Regions from separate parts of the Paucibacter sp. B51 genome, predicted to be linked through region 2. Evidence: predicted binding sites of a transcription regulator. Region 2 holds the regulator's gene; each other region holds the start of a gene.
What was found. The regulator FNR, encoded in region 2, switches genes on or off when oxygen is low (the NO sensors DNR and NnrR bind a similar motif). The targets are predictions, from matches to a motif close to TTGATNNNNATCAA.

Region 1 (6,234 bases), 3.0 Mb from region 2:
CACGCCCTCACGGAATTGCTGCTGCTTGGACTTGTTCAGCGCCAGGCGGGCGGTGAACCAGTCGCGGTTGATTTCGAGGTCGATGCCCCACATCTGATCCCAGTTGATGTCCGAGGGCGCGGCGGTCTCGAGCTTGGCGATCGGGTTTTTCTTGGTGTGTTCGCTGCCGACGTAGGCATTCGATTTCACCGCCCAGCCAGCCACATCGCCGCGGTAGGTCAGGTTGGCGCCGTTGTAGTTGACGACGGCCCAGCCGTAGACATCAGGCGGCACGCGCACCCAGCTGTAGGCGTAGCTGACGTCCTGGTAGTCGGAGTAGAAGAACAGCGGCAAGCGCTTGCGGCCCAGCTGTACGGTCAGCTGCGGGGTCAGGTTGTAGGACAGGTAGGCCCATTCCAGATCGGCCTTGGCCTTCTGCGCCGCATGGCGTGCCACACCCTGTGCGGTGAAGGACAGATCGGGGGTGAAGGTCCAGTTGCCCTGCAGACCGATGCGCGACTCGGGTTTGAGCGACCACTTCTGCTCGTAGACCGAGCCGTGCGAGAAGTCCGCTATCAGGCAAGGGCAGTTCCACTGCGTGCCGTCGGGATAGCCGATGTCGATGCCTCCAGCGCTGACCACCTTGCCGAGGGTGACGTTGCCGAAGCCGGAGTAGCTGAAGTCCACAGCCTGGCTGAGGCCGCTGGCGCCGAGCAGGCCGATCGCCAGACTCAAGGGCTTGAGCAGCGAGCGCGTGCGTGGAGAGGCGGGGGGCGTGAGAAGAGGGAGCTTTCGCATCTTGGGTCCTTCCAATGGATCAACAGCACCATCGCAGCGAGATGCCTGTCTCCGTTTATCGCCCGATGCCCGCTCAGGTCTGAGTCAGAACAGGGTGTTGTTTATCGCCCATTTGTGCGTTGTTCGCGCGAGACGATCGACCTACAAGGCCGGCCCGAAACCCAGCGGCGCTGGCAAGGCGCGCAGCACCGTCTGCACCAGAGCCTGGTAGGGCGCATCCACCGCGTGGCCGGCCAGCGGGTCTCGGTTGCCGGCAAAGGCCTCGTCGAGCTCGGCCCAGTCTTGCGCACTCAGATGCTGCAAGGCCAGGGGCAGGACCTGTGTTTCCTCCACCTGCATGTGCTGAAGATAGCCGTGGACATAGCGCTCGCAGAGCTGCTCGAAGGCCTCACGCCGGCTCTCGCCCATGATCTCGAAGGCCAGCAGCGCATGCTCCAGATCGCGGATGGCACGTTCGCCGCGCAGATGGTCTTCGTCCAGCCGATCCAGCACGCTGCGGATCTCGGGCGCCCGGGCGCGCAGCTTGGGGAAGAGCAGGCTGCTTTCCTTGGGGTGGTGCAAGCGCTCGGGAAACTCGTCCAGATAGAACAGCATGGCGCGCAGGGCGGCGAAGTCAGGCTGCGCCTGGCGCCGGCGCAACTCGGCCAACAGCAAGGGCAGGGATCTCAGCATGGCAGCCAGGGCGCGATGTTCGTCGCAGATCACCTGCAGGGCCAGCGGGCGGGTCGTGGGCATGGAACCTCCGGGGCGGCGCGGCGAGAGAAGGAGGGAAGGCGCACGCAGCTGCAAGACTGGCAGATTCCGGCGGCACGAATTTGCGCTGCATCAAGGGTCGGCGGCCCATTTCGGCAAGGCTGGCGCGCGGGTCGGGCGCCAGGCCCACGCCGGCCAAGTAAAATCCGGGATTACCCCGCAACTCTCCCTTCCGCACGCACATGGCAACTACCGCTGCTCGCAACCCCACCCTGATGGCCAACGCCATTCGCGCACTGGCCATGGACGCCGTGCAGCAAGCCAACTCGGGCCACCCGGGCGCGCCCATGGGCATGGCCGACATCGCCGTGGCCCTGTGGAGCCGCCATCTGCGTCACAACCCGGCCAACCCGCAATGGGCCAACCGTGACCGCTTCGTGCTGTCCAACGGCCACGGTTCGATGCTGATTTACGCCCTGCTGCATCTGTCGGGCTATGAGCTGCCGATCGAAGAGCTCAAGGCCTTCCGCCAGCTGCACAGCAAGACCCCGGGCCACCCGGAAGTGGGCATCACCCCGGGCGTGGAAACGACCACCGGCCCGCTGGGTCAGGGCATCACCAATGCCGTGGGTCTGGCCTTGGCCGAGAAAATGCTGGCCAAGGAATTCAACATCGACGAGCACCAGGTCGTCGACCACCACACCTATGTGTTCCTGGGTGACGGCTGCCTGATGGAAGGTATCAGCCACGAAGCCGCCTCGCTGGCCGGCGCCTGGAAGCTGAACAAGCTGATCGCCATTTACGACGACAACGGCATCTCCATCGACGGCCAGGTCGCCCCCTGGTTCGCCGACAACACCGCCCAGCGTTTCGAAGCCTATGGCTGGAACGTGGTCGGCCCGGTGGACGGCCATGATGTCGACGCCGTCGACGCCGCCATTGCCGAAGCCAAGAAGAGCAGCGTCAAGCCGACCCTGGTGATCGCCAAGACCCATATCGGCAAGGGCTCGCCGAACCGCGCCAACACTGCCAAGGCCCACGGCGAGCCGCTGGGTAACGAGGAAATCAAGCTGACTCGCGAGCAGCTGGGCTGGGCGCACGAGCCCTTCGTGATCCCGCAAGAGGTGTATGCCGACTGGGATGCCAAGGCCGCGGGTGCTGCTCTGGAGTCCGCCTGGGACGAGCGTTTCGACGCCTACGCCACCGCTCACCCCGAGCTGGCCGCCGAGTTCGCCCGCCGCATGGCCGGCGTGCTGCCTGCCAACTTCGCCCAGACCGCCGTCGACGCCGTCGTCGCGGCCCACGGCAAGGCCGAGACCGTGGCCAGCCGCAAGGCCAGCCAGATCGCCCTGGAAGCCTTCACCGCCGCCGTGCCTGAACTGCTGGGCGGCTCGGCCGACCTGACCGGCTCCAACTTGACCAACACCAAGTCGACCCCGGCCTTCCGCGTCGAGGCCGATGGCAGCAGCAACGGCGGCCGCCACATCAACTACGGCGTGCGCGAGTTCGGCATGGCCGCCATCATGAACGGCGTGGCCCTGCACGGCGGCTACATCCCCTACGGCGGCACCTTCCTGACCTTCAGCGACTACAGCCGCAATGCCATCCGCATGGCCGCGCTGATGAAGCAGCGCGTCATCCATGTGTTCACCCACGATTCCATCGGCCTGGGCGAAGACGGCCCGACCCACCAGTCGATCGAGCATGTCGCCTCGCTGCGCCTGATCCCGGGCCTGGATGTCTGGCGCCCGGCCGACACCACCGAAACCGTGGTCGCCTGGACCATGGCCATCGGCAACGCCCAGCGCCCCAGCGTGCTGGCCCTGTCGCGCCAGAACCTGCCCTACGCACCCAAGACCGCCGTCGATGACATCGCCAAGGGCGCTTACGTGCTGAGCGAGCCCAGCGATGCCGGCCTGAAGAAGAAGGCCCGTGGCGTCATCATCGCCACCGGCTCCGAAGTGCAGCTGGCTCTGGCGGCGCAAGCCACCCTGGCCCAGCAAGGCATCCCGGTGCGCGTGGTCTCCATGCCCTCGACCACCGTGTTCGACCGCCAGGACCTGACCTACAAGAAGGCCGTGCTGCCGGAAGGCCTGCCGCGCGTCGCAGTGGAAATGGGCGTCAGCGATGGCTGGTGGAAGTACGGCGTCGCCGCCGTCGTCGGCATCGACAGCTACGGCGAATCCGCCCCCGCCCCGGTGCTGTTCAAGCACTTCGGCTTCACCGCCGAGAACGTGGTCGACACGGTCAAGGTGGCCCTGGGTGTGGCCAAGTTGAAGGGCGGCAAGAAGCGCTGAGATTCAGCTAAGCTCGCGACCTTTCACCCTGGCCGATAAAGACAAGGAGGAGCGCTTGAACCACCTATCGAAGAACACGGGGTTTGAGCGCATGCTGGTGGTGCTGGGTCTGCTGAGCGGATTCGGTGTTGCTGCGCATGCACAAACCGCATCGGATGTGACGCCGCCTTCACTGGCACAGTCGCTCAGCTGCTTGGTTCGCAAGGAGAAGCCGCCGGTGTATCCGAACGAGCTCGAGAGAAGCCGTGCGGGCGGCTTCATGCGCGTCCAGCTGCACTTCCATCAAGCCGATGCGGCGCCCCTTGTTGACGTGCTGACGAACACGGCAGCGCCCGAGATGCAGGAGCAGGTGTTTCGCTTCCTCGAGGGCTATCGCTTGCCCTGCCTCACAAGCACGGAGGGGCCGGTCAAGGCGGTGCAGGAGTTCAACTTCACGAACACGCAGCGAGAGCCTTTGCCGCTGGCGCGACAGAACAAGGACGAGTTCTGTGTCGTCATGCCTCGAGAGCCGATCGAGGCGCCGACGCCATGGCCGGGTGATCGTGACGTGGAGCATGTCGTTGTCGTGCTGGGATTCCACGGCGATGGGAAGCAGCCGCCGGATGTGAAGCTCATTCATTCCACGGCCTCGAAGCGCTTTGAGGACGTGGTTCGTGAGCGTGTGGCGAAGTACCGCATGCCTTGCCGTACGGGGGCTGAACAGCCCCGGTTCGTTGAGCAGCGATTCAGCTACAACCCACCGGGCGTGCGTCGTTATGCCTTGAAGCGGGACGTTTTGGGATTGGGTGAGTTCCTCGGAATGACCGCAGGAATCCGAGGCGTGAATGCCGACTTTGACTTCAGCACCATGAATTGCCCTTTCAAGGTGGATTACTCCATTCTTGGGCCACACCTGCCGAACGAAGTCAGGGCTGGCAAGCCAGACCCCAACCGCGCCGCCTTTCTCAAGTGGCTGTCTGAGCGGCAACTGGCCTTTGCCAGCGACAAGCAGGCCAACGAATTGTTCGGCGAAGTGCTCCAGATCCAAGTGCCCTGCGGCACCCTGAAGCTCGAAGCCGAGGCGCAAAGCTGATGCAATGCGACGCCGCCCGCACCCGACTCATCCGTTCAGGCGCCCCGGTGCTTGCCGGGTTTGAACCGAGTTCCCTTTTCTCAATTCATTCAATCTCCAACCTGAACAGGAGTCTTTCCTCATGACGATCAAGATCGGTATCAACGGCTTCGGCCGCATCGGCCGCATGGTGTTCCGCGCTGCCATCGCCAACTTCAAGGAAATCGAAGTGGTCGGCATCAACGACCTGCTCGAGCCTGACTATCTGGCCTACATGCTCAAGTACGACAGCGTGCACGGCAAGTTCGACGGCGAAGTCTCGGTGGACGGCAACACCCTGGTTGTCAATGGCAAGGCCATCCGCCTGACCCAGGAGCGTGATCCCGCCAACCTGAAGTGGAACGAAGTCGGCGCCGACATCGTCGTCGAAGCCACCGGCCTGTTCCTGGACAAGGCTTCGGGCGAAAAGCACCTGGCCGCTGGCGCCAAGAAGGTTGTGTTCTCGGCACCGTCGAAGGACGACACCCCGATGTTCGTGTTCGGTGTGAACCACAACACCTACGCCGGCCAGGCCATCATCTCCAACGCCTCGTGCACCACCAACTGCCTGGCCCCCCTGGCCAAGGTGCTGAACGACAAGTGGGGCATCAAGCGCGGCCTGATGACCACTGTGCACGCCGCCACCGCCACGCAAAAGACCGTGGACGGCCCGAGCAACAAGGACTGGCGCGGCGGCCGCGGCATCCTGGAAAACATCATCCCCTCGAGCACCGGCGCAGCCAAGGCCGTGGGCGTGGTGATCCCCGAGCTGAACAAGAAGCTGACCGGCATGAGCTTCCGCGTGCCGACCTCCGACGTCTCGGTGGTGGACCTGACCGTCGAGCTGAACAATGAAGCCTCGTACAAGGACATCTGCGCCGAGTTCAAGGCCCAGTCTGAAGGCGCACTGAAGGGCGTGCTGGGGTACACCGAAGAGAAGGTCGTGGCGACCGACTTCCGCGGCGACGCCCGCACCTCCATCTTCGACGCCGACGCCGGCATCGCCCTGGACGGCACCTTCGTCAAGCTGGTGGCCTGGTACGACAACGAGTGGGGCTACTCGAACAAGGTGCTCGAGATGGTGCGCGTCATCGCCAAGTGATGCCGCAGCCCGCGCGCCACGCGGCGCGCTGAGCACACCGGGGCCTTGCCATGGCGGCAAGGCCCTTTTTTTGCGCCTGCGCGGTGCGCATGGCGAGCCTTTTCTCTGTGTCAACAAGCGGGGGCAAAGGAATCTTTTCTTTACGCCGAGGCATTTCAGGCCGCTCTAAACTGGCGCGACAGCGCTCGGGCAGCCCTGCTCGACGGCCTCGCCATTGCTCGCCTATATTCATTCCGGCCCAGGAGCTCGCCCCATGAAAACCACCCCCCTCGGCC
Region 2 (6,234 bases):
AGGACAAGGTGGTGGCCAACAAGGCCAGCGGTAGCAAGGCCCTGGTTCCTGCGCGTGAAGCGCGCAACCATGCAGCCACTGGCGGGCAGTGATCATGGACGCGGCTGATCCGTCCGCATCGGCAGTTCCCAAGCAAAGCAGCCGCTGGGCCATGGCAGTGGCTTGGCCATCCTTTTTCATGGCCGGGGTGATGGAGGCTCTGGTGTTTGCGGTCGTCGACCCCAGTGATCTGAGCTGGTTTGGCGCCGAGCGCCTGGATTGGTCGCGTCAGGCGGTCTATACCGTCAGCTTCATGATCTTTTGGTTGGTCATCAGCCTGGCAGCCAGTGTCAGCGTCATGCTGGCCACCTTGCCTGATTTGCCCGAGGACGCCCACCCGCGCGGCTGGCCGCGTTGATCCCGCAATGCGATTCGCCCGCCCGGCGTGGTGGCGCCAAACAAAAAGGCCTTCGTTCACACGAAGGCCTTTTTGTTTGACTGCGCCGCCCGTGCCGCGGGCGCGTTGATCTCAGCAGTTGCTGTTGTTGACCAGCTTTTGCAGGCCGGCCTGGTCGAGGATGCGCAGGTGCCGTTGCTTCACCTCCAGCAGGCCTTCTTCCTGGAATTTGGAGAAGGTGCGGCTGACGGTCTCCAGCTTCAGGCCCAGATAGCTGCCAATTTCCTCGCGCGTCATGCGCAGCACCAGGGCGGCGGCGGAGAAGCCGCGGGCTTGCAGACGCTGAGTAAGGTTGAGCAGGAAGGCGGCCAGGCGTTCTTCGGCCCGCATGCTGCCTAGCAGCAGCATCACACCGTGGTCGCGCACGATCTCGCGGCTCATGATCTTGTGGAACTGGCGCTGCAGATCGGTGAACTCGCGCGACAACTCTTCGAGCTGTTCGAAGGGGATCACGCAGACCTGGGAGTCTTCCAGTGCGACAGCGTCACAGCTGTGGCGGTCGGTGCTGATGCCGTCGAGGCCCAGCAATTCGCCGGCCATCTGGAAGCCGGTGACCTGGTCGCGACCATCTTCCGAGGACACGCAGGTTTTGAAGAAGCCCGTGCGCACGGCGTAGAGCGACTGGAACTCGTCGCCGCTGCGAAACAGGGTGTCACCTCGAGCCACGCTGCGGCGGGTGGCCACCAGCTGGTCCAGCTGATCCAGGTCGCCGGAGGATAAGCCCACCGGCAGGCACAGCTCGCGCAAATTGCAACTGGAGCAGGCGACCTTCAGCGGCTCAAACTTGATAGGGACGGTGGCATTCATCGTGTGCTTTTTAAGGGATTCGCAGGCAGCAGGCGGAGCAGACTGGGGCTGCGGGACTTCCAGATTTTTCACGGACATGAGCATGATGCACCTCAAACATGGGTGCATTGTTGGGTCGACAATGCGCGCCGAGCTTGATCCTTGTCAAGTCGGCTCGCCAAAGCCTTGGCAAAGTGCGGCCCATGGTACAGAACATTCAAGACCGAGGCCCTCGGCAACCTGAGACAAAGCCTGCTAGCGGCGCTGCGGCGGGTGCGCCCGCAGCCGCACAAATCAACGAAGCGCTCTTGCGACGCTTCGATGTATCCGGGCCTCGCTACACCTCGTACCCCACGGCCGATCGCTTCGTCGAAGCCTTCACCATCGAGCAATACCAGCAGGCGCTGGCGCAACGCGCGGGCGGTTCGCAGGTGGGCGGCAACACGCCGCTGTCGCTCTATGTCCACATTCCGTTCTGCGAATCGGTCTGCTATTACTGCGCCTGCAACAAGGTCATCACCAAGCACCATGATCGTGCCACCGAGTACCTGCAGGCCTTGGTGACCGAGATGGACCTGACCCTGGAGCACCTGGGCCGGGGCGCGGCGGTCTCGCAGCTGCATTTGGGTGGCGGTTCTCCGACCTTCCTGAGCGACGCGGAGCTGAGCCAGCTGATGCAGGCCATGCTGGAGCGCTTCCGCCTGGCGCCGGGCGCCGAGGTGTCGATTGAAGTGGATCCGCGCACGGTCAGCGTCGAGCGCCTGGCTCATCTGCGTCAGCTGGGCTTTAACCGTCTGAGCTTTGGCGTGCAGGACTTTGACCCCGAGGTACAGAAGGCCGTGCATCGCCAGCAGAGCTACGAAAGTGTTGAGGCCTTGATGGTCTCTGCCCGCTCGCTGGGATTTGAATCCACCAATGTGGACCTGATCTACGGTCTGCCGCTGCAAACACCCGAGTCCTTTGCTCGCACCATCGAGCAGGTGGGGGCGCTCAAGCCCGACCGCATCGCGCTTTACGGCTATGCCCATCTGCCGCAGCGTTTCAAGCCGCAGCGCCGCATCAATGAGGCTGAGCTGCCGGTGGCGGGCGACAAGATCACCATGCTGGCCGCGGCCATCAGCGGCTTTGAGCGCCATGGCTACAGCTATATCGGCATGGACCACTTTGCCTTGGCCAGTGACTCCCTGGCCGTGGCCAAGCGCCAGGGGCGGCTGCATCGCAATTTCCAGGGTTACAGCACCCAGCCGGACTGCGACCTGATTGCGCTCGGCGTCTCGGCCATCGGCCGGGTGGGCGCCAGCTACAGCCAGAACGCCAAGACCCTGGACGAGTACTACGACGCGCTGAATCAGGGCCAGTTGCCCATCCAGCGCGGCCTGGCCCTCACGCGGGACGACATCGCCCGGCGTGCCGTCATCATGGCCTTGATGTGCCAGGGGCGGCTGGAGTTCGAGTCCATCGAGTTGGCGCATCTGCTCAGCTTTGAGCAGTACTTCAAGCCCGAGATGGAGCGCATCCGCGAGCTGGCCGAGCAAGGCCTGGTCGTGTTGGAGCCGGGGGCCATCCAGGTCACGCCCATGGGCTGGTATTTCGTGCGCGCAGTTGCTATGGTGTTTGACCGATACCTGCAAGCCGATCGCAGCCGTGAGCGCTTCTCCCGCATCATCTGATCCCCATGCTTGACGCCAGCCTGGCCGCGTCCGCCGCCTTGATGGGGCTGGCGGGCACGCCGCACTGCCTGGCCATGTGCGGCGCCACCTGTGCCGCGGCGGGGGCGCGCTCGCCGCTCGCGTTCCAGTTCGGCCGCCTGCTGGGCTATAGCCTGGCCGGGGCCGTGGCGGCCGCCAGCATGCAGCTGCTCAGCCAGATGGGCCAGGCCACGGCCCTGCTGCGGCCTTTCTGGGTGCTCATTCACGTGGCGGCTTTTCTGCTCGGCATGTCCTTGCTATGGCGGGGGCGCCAGCCGGCCTGGATGGAGCGCTTGGGTCAGGATGTGGCGCGCCAGGTCGAAGTGCCTGTGGCCGGTTTGCGGCAAGGTGGCTTGGCTTTGGCTGGCCCCAAGCGCGCGGCCCGGGCAGGCCTGGCCGGCTTGGCCTGGGTGGCCTGGCCTTGTGGTCTTTTGCAGTCGGCACTGCTGCTCTCGGCCCTGGCCTCGGGGCCGGCGCAGGGTGGGGCGGTGATGGCCAGTTTTGCCCTGAGCTCGGGTGCCGGTCTGGCGCTCGGGCCCTGGCTGCTGCGTCGCCTGCGCCAGTCCAAGGACGGCGGCGCCGAGGGCCTGCGCTGGTCCGTGCGTCTGGGCGGCCTGGGCCTGGCCTCCGCCTCGGCCTGGGCCTTGGGCCATGGGGTGTGGGCGCAGATTGCCGCCGTGTGCAGCCAGTGGGCCTGATCCAGGCGCCGAAATGCCAAGACTTATATAAGACTTGAGTCCGCAGCCGGCGCCGCTGACTTAGAATCGGCGCCCTAATCGTTCCACTCCTTGGGCCTGAAGATGGCCGATCTGGAAATCACATGACAGCAACGCAGCCGACCATCATCTACACCCTGACCGACGAAGCCCCGCTGCTGGCGACGGCCTCGTTCCTGCCCATCGTGCAGGCCTTCACGGCGCCGGCCGGCGTTCGCGTCGAGACCAGCGACATCTCCGTGGCCGGTCGCATTCTGGGCCAGTTCCCGGAATTCCTGAGCGAAGAGCAGCGCGTGCCCGACCGCCTGTCGGAGCTGGGCAAGCTGACTCTGAAGCCGGAAGCCAACATCATCAAGCTGCCCAATATCAGCGCGTCGGTGGCGCAGCTGAAGGCGGCGATCAAGGAGTTGCAGGGCAAGGGCTACCCGATCCCGGATTACCCGGAAAGCCCCAAGACCGACGAAGAAAAAGACATCCGCGCCCGCTACGGCAAGTGCATCGGCAGCGCGGTGAACCCGGTGCTGCGTGAAGGCAATTCCGACCGCCGCGCCCCCAAGGCCGTCAAGGAATACGCCCGCAAGAACCCGCACAGCATGGCCGACTGGAGCCAGGCTTCGCGCTCGCATGTCTCGCACATGCACGGCGGCGATTTCTACCATGGCGAAAAGTCCATGACCCTGGACCGCGCGCGCAACGTCAAGATGGAGCTGATCACCAAGAGCGGTCAGACCATCGTGCTCAAGCCCAAGGTGGCCTTGCTGGACCGTGAGGTCATCGACAGCATGTTCATGAGCAAGAAGGCGCTGCTGGAGTTCTACGAGAAGGAAATCGAAGATGCGCGCCAGACTGGCGTGATGTTCTCGCTTCACGTCAAGGCCACCATGATGAAGGTCTCGCACCCCATCGTGTTTGGTCACTGCGTGCGCATCTTCTACCGTGAGGCTTTCGAGAAGCACGGCAAGCTGTTCGACGAGCTGGGCATCAACGTCAACAACGGCATGGTCGATCTCTACAACAAGATCGCCACCCTGCCGCAGAGCAAGCAAGACGAGATCAAGCGCGATCTGCACGCCTGCCACGAGCACCGCCCCGAGCTGGCCATGGTCGACTCGGCCAAGGGCATCACCAATTTCCATTCGCCCAACGACATCATCGTCGACGCGTCCATGCCGGCCATGATCCGCAACGGCGGCAAGATGTGGGGCGCCGACGGCCGCCTGAAGGATGTCAAGGCCGTGATGCCGGAGTCGACCTTTGCCCGCATCTATCAGGAGATGATCAACTTCTGCAAGTGGCACGGCGCTTTCGACCCCAAGACCATGGGCACGGTGCCCAATGTCGGCCTGATGGCTCAGCAGGCCGAGGAGTACGGCTCGCACGACAAGACCTTCGAGATCCCCGAAGACGGCGTGGCCAACATCACCGATCTGGACACCGGCGAAGTGCTGATGAGCCAGAACGTGGAGCAGGGCGACATCTGGCGCATGTGCCAGTGCAAGGACGCCGCCATCCGCGACTGGGTCAAGCTGGCTGTGACTCGCGCTCGCAACTCCGGCATGCCGGTGGTGTTCTGGCTGGACGCTTACCGTCCGCACGAGGCGCAGCTGATCACCAAGGTCAAGATGTACCTGCACGAGCACAACACGGCCGGCCTGGACATCCAGATCATGAGCCAGGTTCGCGCCATGCGTTACACCCTGGAGCGCGTGATCCGCGGCCTGGACACCATCAGCGCGACCGGCAACATCCTGCGCGATTACCTGACCGACCTGTTCCCCATCATGGAACTGGGCACCTCGGCCAAGATGCTGTCCATCGTGCCGCTGATGGCCGGTGGTGGCATGTACGAAACCGGCGCCGGCGGATCGGCCCCCAAGCATGTGCAACAGCTGGTGGAAGAGAACCACCTGCGCTGGGATTCGCTGGGTGAGTTCCTGGCTCTGGCGGTCAGCCTGGAAGACCTGGGCCTGAAGAACAACAACCCCAAGGCCAAGTTGCTGGCCAAGACGCTGGATGCCGCCACGGGCCAGCTGTTGGACAACAACAAGAACCCCAGCCCCAAGACCGGCCAGCTGGACAACCGCGGCAGCCAGTTCTACCTGGCCCTGTACTGGGCCCAGGCCCTGGCGGCGCAGAACGAGGATGCCGAACTGGCCGCCAAGTTCGCGCCCCTGGCCAAGGTGCTGGCCGAGAAGGAATCGGCCATCGTCGCCGAGCTGGCTGCGGTGCAAGGCAAGCCGGCCGACATCGGCGGTTACTACAAGCCGGATATGGCCAAGCTGGCCGAAGTGATGCGCCCGAGCGCCAGCTTCAATGCCGCCCTGGCCACGGTGCTGGGCTGATCAGCCGCGGCGTCTTGAGCGCCTGAACCGCTGTCGTTTGCACCCTGCAAACGGCAGCGGCCCCGAGAGAAAGCCGGTGCCCTGCATCGGCTTTTTCATATCCCGGCTTCGTCATTGAATGCCGCTAGAATTTTTGGCTGCCCTCTACGAGAGGGCATCCCGTCCCCTTCGGAGTACCTCCTACATGTTCCAGCATATCCAGGTCCCTGCCCAGGGCGCCAAAATCACCGTCAATGCCGACCATTCGCTGAATGTGCCGGATCAGC
Region 3 (6,234 bases), on a different contig from region 2:
CGGCGAAGACCATCTGAGCGACTTTGAGCGGCGCTATTGCTACGACCGATTCTGGAGCGACGTCGGCGCGGCGCCGCAGACGCGCTATCTGTGCAGCGGCCATGCCCTGGTGGTGGTGGGGCGGGCCGATGCGGATTTCTTCGCCTGTCGCGACCGCGGCGTGCTGGCCCAGTTCCGGCACCAGCATTTCCTGATCTTCCTGATTGCGCATTTCCAGAAGGCGGCCCTGCTGATGTTCTCGGACCGCCTGGTCGAGGCGCTGCGTCGGCTCAATGTGCAAGATCCCGAAAACGTGCGCCGCTTCAAGCGCGCCATCCGCTCGGCTTTCGAGGGCTTTCTGCGCTTCACCCACCGCTACTGGTTCCACGATGTGGCCGAACAGGCGCAGTCACGCGCCTTGTTCCGCATGTGCGCCGAGCATCTGGGCCTGGATGCCCTGCATGCCGAGGTCAAGCAACGCGTCACCGACATGAGCGATTACCTGGAGACCGACAGCATCCGTCGTCAGGCCAACACCGTGGTGCGCCTGACCGTGGTCACCATCTTCGGCCTGGTGGGCACCATCACCACCGGTTTCCTGGGCATGAACTTGCTGGCCGCGGCCGATGCGCCCTGGACCGAACGCCTGGCCTATTTCGTCGGTGTGCTGGTGGTGACCTCGGCTTTGACCGTGTACACCATGGTCAAGTCCAAGCGCCTGTCCGATTTTCTCGATGCCTTGTCGGACGAGCGCCTCGGCGCCTGGGACAAGTTGCGGGCCTTTGCGGCGGTCTGGCGGAGTGGCCCGGGCTGATACACGCTGCGCTGGATTTGGCCCGGCCGGCGCGGTGAATTCGCGAGCCTTTATGCTCGCGCGATGAATCGAAATTCCGCTGCCCCGTTTCGCTTGCCGCCGGCCTTGCCCGCCTGGTGTTTGGTTTCGCCTGTGCTGGCCTTGCTGGGCCTGTGGGGCATCAGCCATCTGGGCCAAGACGTGGCCGGTTGGTGGATGTTGCCCCTGGCCTTGCTGCTGATGGCAGCGGTCTTGTCAGCCGTCCACCATGCCGAGGTGGTGGCCCACCGCGTGGGTGAACCGTTCGGTTCCCTGGTGCTGGCCGTGGCGGTGACGGTGATCGAGGTGGCGCTGATCGTGTCCCTGATGCTGGCTGGCGGCGAGAGCTCCAATGCCCTGGCCCGTGACACGGTGTTCTCGGCCCTGATGATTGTCTGCAACGGCGTGGTCGGCTTGTGCCTGCTGCTGGGCGGCCTGCGTCACAAGGTGCTGGCCTTCCGCGTCGAGGCCACCAGCCCGACCCTGGCCGTGCTGGTGGCCCTGGCCACCCTGACCTTGGTGCTGCCCAGCTTCACCACCAGCACACCGGGCCCGACTTTTTCCACCGCCCAGCTGATGTTTGCCGGCCTGGTGTCCCTGGTGCTTTACAGCGCCTTCGTCTTTGTGCAGACGGTGCGGCACCGCGAGTACTTCCTGCCGATTGAAACCGAAGAGGGTGAGCAGGCGGCCGAGCGCCCCTCGGCCGGCGTGGCGGCCTGGAGCGTGGTGCTGCTGCTGGCCTGCCTGGTCGGCGTGGTGGGCCTGGCCAAGCTGCTGGCGCCGGGCATCGAGGCCGGCGTGCGTGCGGCCGGCGCGCCGCCGTCCGTGGTCGGCGTGATCGTGGCCTTGCTGGTGCTGCTGCCCGAGACCGTGGCCGCCGTGCGCGCGGCCCTGCGCAAGCGCCTGCAGACCAGCCTCAACCTGGCCCTGGGCTCGGGTGTGGCAAGCATCGGCCTGACCATCCCGGCCGTGGCCCTGCTGTCCCTGTTCTTCCCCTATCCCCTGGTGCTTGGGCTGTCCAACACCAGCATGGTGCTGTTCCTGCTGACGGTGGTGGTGGCCACCCTGACCCTGGGCAGCGGCCGCGCCACCGTGCTGCAAGGCGCCGTGCATCTGGTGCTGTTTGCCGTCTTCTGTTTCCTGGCCGTGGTGCCCTGATCGATGGGCGCGTGCTCGCGCCTGCCGAGTGATTTGTGTGGTTGGTTCTTTCCCTGATTGATGCAGCAAACCCGACTTCTTCTCGAAGGCGCCGCCGGCGCGCCCCTGCCTGACTGGGCTTTGCTGGAGCCCGGCTACCGCCTGGGCCACTACGCCCGCGGCGACGATGTGTTCAGCATCGGCCAGTGGCAGCCTTTTGTGTATGTGCTGCGCCAGGGCATGGTCAAGCTCAGCTACAGCAATGAGGCGGGCGAGGAGTGGATCAAGTCCTTCATCGGCGAGGGCGACTTTTTCGCCTGCCCCAATGTGCTGGTGGCCGGAGGCAAGACCGACTATGCCGCCGTGGCCCTGGAGGATTGCCAGATCGAGCAGGTGGACTTTGCCGCCATGCATGCGCTGACCGAGCGCCACCCGGCCTGGCAGCGCGCCATCCGTCAGCTCTTGGCCTGGCACATCGTGCGCAAGGAGCAGCGCGAACGCGAGCTGCTGACCCTGCGCCCCGACGAGCGCTACCAGGCTTTTCTGCGCAGCCAGCCGGCCTTGGCCGAGCGGGTGCAGCAGCGCGACCTGGCGCATTACCTGGGCGTGACGCCCGAGGCCTTGAGCCGCATCCGCAAGCGCCTGCGAAGCTGAGGTTTCCTGCTGCGCCTTCGCCATGCGTCGTTGGCCCTCGCTTCAGCATCCTCACGTACAGGAAGTACGTTCCGGTCCTTCAGCTCCTGCCGCCTAGCCTGCCGAGCGCTCGCGACGAAAACCGGGCTCCGTGAGCACGCGGGTTGACCCAAGTCAAAGCTCCGCCACGCCACTCCGGTCGATTGATCCGGATCATTTGTCAGCCGCCTGCGCGGCGCCAAGCTACGCCCATGCCTTCACCTGTTCCCTGGCGAACGGTGAGGTTCAGCGGATTCCTGAAGGATCGGCTGCCACCCCTGACATGAAAGCGAGCTTTGACATGACCACGCCCCAATCGACCCGCCCCATCGATCCCTCGTTCCGCGCCTACCTGCTGGGCGGCGGCATCGGCTCCATGGCCGCCGCGGCCTTCATGATCCGCGATGCCGGCGTGGCCGGCGCGCAGATCCACATCCTGGAAGCCTTGCCCTTGATGGGCGGCAGCCTGGATGGCGCCGGCGATGCCGAGCGCGGCTACTCGCTGCGCGGCGGCCGCATGCTGACCACCGACAACTACGAGTGCACCTGGGACCTGTTCAAGTCCATCCCCTCGCTGGAACACCCGGGCCAGAGCGTGCTCGGCGAAACCCTGGACTTCAACGAAAAGTACAAGGCCCATTCGCAAGCCCGCCTGGTCAACCGCCACCGCGCCAAGGTGCCGGTCGAGTCCATGGGCTTTTCCATGCACGACCGCCTGGAGCTGCTCAAGCTCTCCAATGCCAGCGAAGAAGAACTGGGCACCAGCGCCATCACCGACTGGCTGTCGCCAGCCTTCTTCGAGACCGAGTTCTGGTTCATGTGGGCCACCACCTTTGCCTTCCAACCCTGGCACAGTGCCGTCGAGTTCAAGCGCTATCTGCATCGCTTCATGATGGAGTTCTCGCGCATCGAAACCCTGGGCGGTGTCAAGCGCACGGTCTACAACCAGTACGACTCTTTCGTTCGGCCGCTGCAGGCCTGGCTGCGCGAGCAGGGCGTGAACTTCGTGATGGACTGCCAGGTCACCGACCTGGAGCATGTCGAGACCGAAGGCCAGTTCCAGGTCACCGCCATCTGCTGCCAGCGCGCCGGCCAGGCCGAGCGCATTGCGCTGGGCCCGCAGGACCTGGTGTTTTTCCAGAACGGCTCCATGACCGATGCCTCCAGCCTGGGCTCGATGCACAGCGCGCCGCCGAAGCTGAACAAGCAGGACAGCCAGGGCTGGGCCCTGTGGGAAAAGCTGGCCCAGGGCCGGCCTGAGTTCGGCAATCCGGCGGCCTTCAACAGCAGCATTGCCGAGTCCATGTGGGAGTCCTTCACCGTCACGCTCAAGGACACGGCCTTCTTCGACAAGATGCGCGCCTTCAGCGGCAATGAGCCGGGCACCGGCGGCCTGGTGACTTTCAAGGATTCGAACTGGCTGATGTCCATCGTCCTGGCCCACCAGCCACACTTTGCCAATCAGCCGGCCGATGTCCAGGTGTTCTGGGGTTATGCCTTGTTCCCCGATCGCGTCGGTGACTTCGTGGCCAAGCCCATGTCCGAATGCACGGGCGAAGAGATCCTGCGCGAGCTCTGCGGCCATCTGCGCTTCGATCTCGGGGCCGTTGCCCAGGCCAACTGCATCCCTTGCCGCATGCCTTACATCACCAGCATGTTCATGCCGCGCGCGCTCAGCGACCGGCCGCTGCCGGTGCCCAGGAACTCGCGCAATCTGGCCTTTGTCAGCCAGTTTGTCGAGATCCCGGACGATGTGGTCTTCACCGTCGAATACTCGGTGCGCGCCGCGCAGATGGCCGTCTACCAGCTGCTGAATGTGCCGCGCCCGGTGCCGCCCATCCTGCGCCACGACCATTCGCTCAAGGTGCAGCTGGACGCCTTGGTCAAAGCGCTGAAATGAGGGCTGGTCCTACTTGGTCGATTCGAATGAGTGTTCAAGCTCTTGACAGTTGGGTGGGCCACGCGTTTCAGGCGGGCTAGCACTTCTAGGAGAGCAAGAGGCCTTGTTGTGGCTGGGCTGGGCTGGGCGTGAGGTGTGTTGCCTCGCGCGCAGTTGCGTCGCCGACTGACGGATGGTTTTAGGCGACCCTTTCTTGGCCGCGTTTTCTGAGCTATCGGGTTTTCTCTGGTGCGTGCTATTTAGGAGTTAGCTAGCATTGAGAAAAATTCTGCAAAGCTCGCCGATTGGCGTTGAAATCTATGATGAGTACGCCTTCGCGGCGAAACCTCCCCCCCGCTTGGCTGGCAGTCATTACGGTGCTGAGCGCGACTGTTCTGATGCAATGGGTGTATGCGGCAAATGCTGACTTTGCTTGGGCCTGGCAGCAGGAGCGAGGCGCTTTGAGTCGGGAGCAGGTCATGAGTGTCCTGGCCGGTAAATCGCTGATGTGGCTGTATCTGAAGCACTACTTCTGGTGGCTGGTGTTCTTGGTTGTAGAGCTTGTTTTCCTGACAGGTGTCGCGGTGGCCAGTGCTCTTTTGCTTGGCGCGCACAACGTTCGCAATGCTGTGGTCGACGTTACCAGGGCGGTGTTGTGGGGTAAGGCGGCCTTGGTCTTCACTGTTGTTGCCAGTATGGTCATGGTGCTTGCAATGCCGCATCCAGTGCGGATGTTGCCTTCGCAGGTGGATCCGTTGTCATGGGCGAGTTTGCTGAATATGCCGGCCAATCGGGCCAGTATTATGTTTGCTCAGGCGCACGGCCCAGTGGTTTTGTTTGCAATGGCACTTACCGTATGGATTCTTCAAATGAGAGGAGTGGTCAGTTTGTCGCGCGCTGTCGTCGTGGCACTGTTCTCTCATGGGTCTTGGGCATTGCTGATGGCCTGGGGTGGTCCGAAGTTGATCCTGCTGTTGGTCAATTGAGGCCGTAGTCCGCTGTATAGACTTTCAAACGATCAGCGAAACAAAATTTGTCAATTAATGAATACTAAACGCGCCGTGTTTCTTTCACTGTTTGCAGTGTTTGTTGTGGTCGGATCGTCAATGGCCGCTCCTGTTGATTGCGCTAAGGCGCTGGAGAATTGCAAGAGCAAATGGTGGATGCCTGATTGGGGCTGTGAAAACTTGTATGAACAATGCATGGGGAAGTAGTAGCAAGATTGCTCGGAATCAACACTCAACCAGCCGAGTTTTGGCTGGTTTTTTTTTATGAACTTTGGATCGATGCAGCACTTGTTCAACTATGCATTTCACTAAGAAACTGCTTCTTGGTTTGCTTTTAGGCTTGGTATTGGCGGCTGGCCTCGGATTTGGATTGGCTCGAACAAAGCAGCCCAGTCCGATTGCGATTGTTCACACGATCGACCGCGGTCCAGTGCACGCCGAGTTTCAAGCCCAAGGCAGTTTTCTGTACGCCGAGCAAGCGCGGCTCTCCCCAGAGTTCATGGCTCGTGTACTCAAAGTTCATGTTCGCGAAGGTGATCTGGTCCGCGCACAGCAGTTGCTCCTTGAGCTTGATCCAGCTTTGCAAAAGTTGGAGGCCGAGCAAGTGAATGCGCAGTTGGCCCAGGCCCAGGCCAAACTGGCGCAGAGCCAACTGGCATGGCGCCAGGCGCAAGAGAAGAAGGACCGTGAGGCCGTGCTCTGGCGGGACGGTATGAGTTTTGCTGATC

Region 1: the regulator FNR is predicted to act here: its motif matches at 1,593-1,606, upstream of OOB33_RS06550 (hemerythrin domain-containing protein).
Region 3: the regulator FNR is predicted to act here: its motif matches at 2,746-2,759, upstream of OOB33_RS24025 (oleate hydratase).

Annotation. Positions count from the first base shown of each region.
Region 1 covers NZ_JAPIVN010000001.1:1,542,303-1,548,536, forward strand. The annotation lists gene OOB33_RS06545 (hypothetical protein) at 1-777, opposite strand, end outside; gene OOB33_RS06550 (hemerythrin domain-containing protein) at 919-1,512, opposite strand; gene tkt (transketolase) at 1,713-3,767, shown strand; gene OOB33_RS06560 (hypothetical protein) at 3,823-4,839, shown strand; gene gap (type I glyceraldehyde-3-phosphate dehydrogenase) at 4,961-5,959, shown strand; gene OOB33_RS06570 (S8 family peptidase) at 6,213-6,234, shown strand, end outside.
Region 2 covers NZ_JAPIVN010000001.1:4,571,221-4,577,454, reverse strand. The annotation lists gene OOB33_RS19285 (hypothetical protein) at 1-92, shown strand, start outside; gene OOB33_RS19280 (hypothetical protein) at 152-397, shown strand; gene fnr (fumarate/nitrate reduction transcriptional regulator Fnr) at 509-1,243, opposite strand; gene hemN (oxygen-independent coproporphyrinogen III oxidase) at 1,426-2,892, shown strand; gene OOB33_RS19265 (sulfite exporter TauE/SafE family protein) at 2,898-3,608, shown strand; gene OOB33_RS19260 (NADP-dependent isocitrate dehydrogenase) at 3,731-5,968, shown strand; gene icd (NADP-dependent isocitrate dehydrogenase) at 6,153-6,234, shown strand, end outside.
Region 3 covers NZ_JAPIVN010000002.1:716,879-723,112, reverse strand. The annotation lists gene OOB33_RS24040 (hypothetical protein) at 1-793, shown strand, start outside; gene OOB33_RS24035 (calcium:proton antiporter) at 857-1,969, shown strand; gene OOB33_RS24030 (Crp/Fnr family transcriptional regulator) at 2,030-2,602, shown strand; gene OOB33_RS24025 (oleate hydratase) at 2,922-4,520, shown strand; gene OOB33_RS24020 (hypothetical protein) at 4,979-5,485, shown strand; gene OOB33_RS24015 (efflux RND transporter periplasmic adaptor subunit) at 5,805-6,234, shown strand, end outside.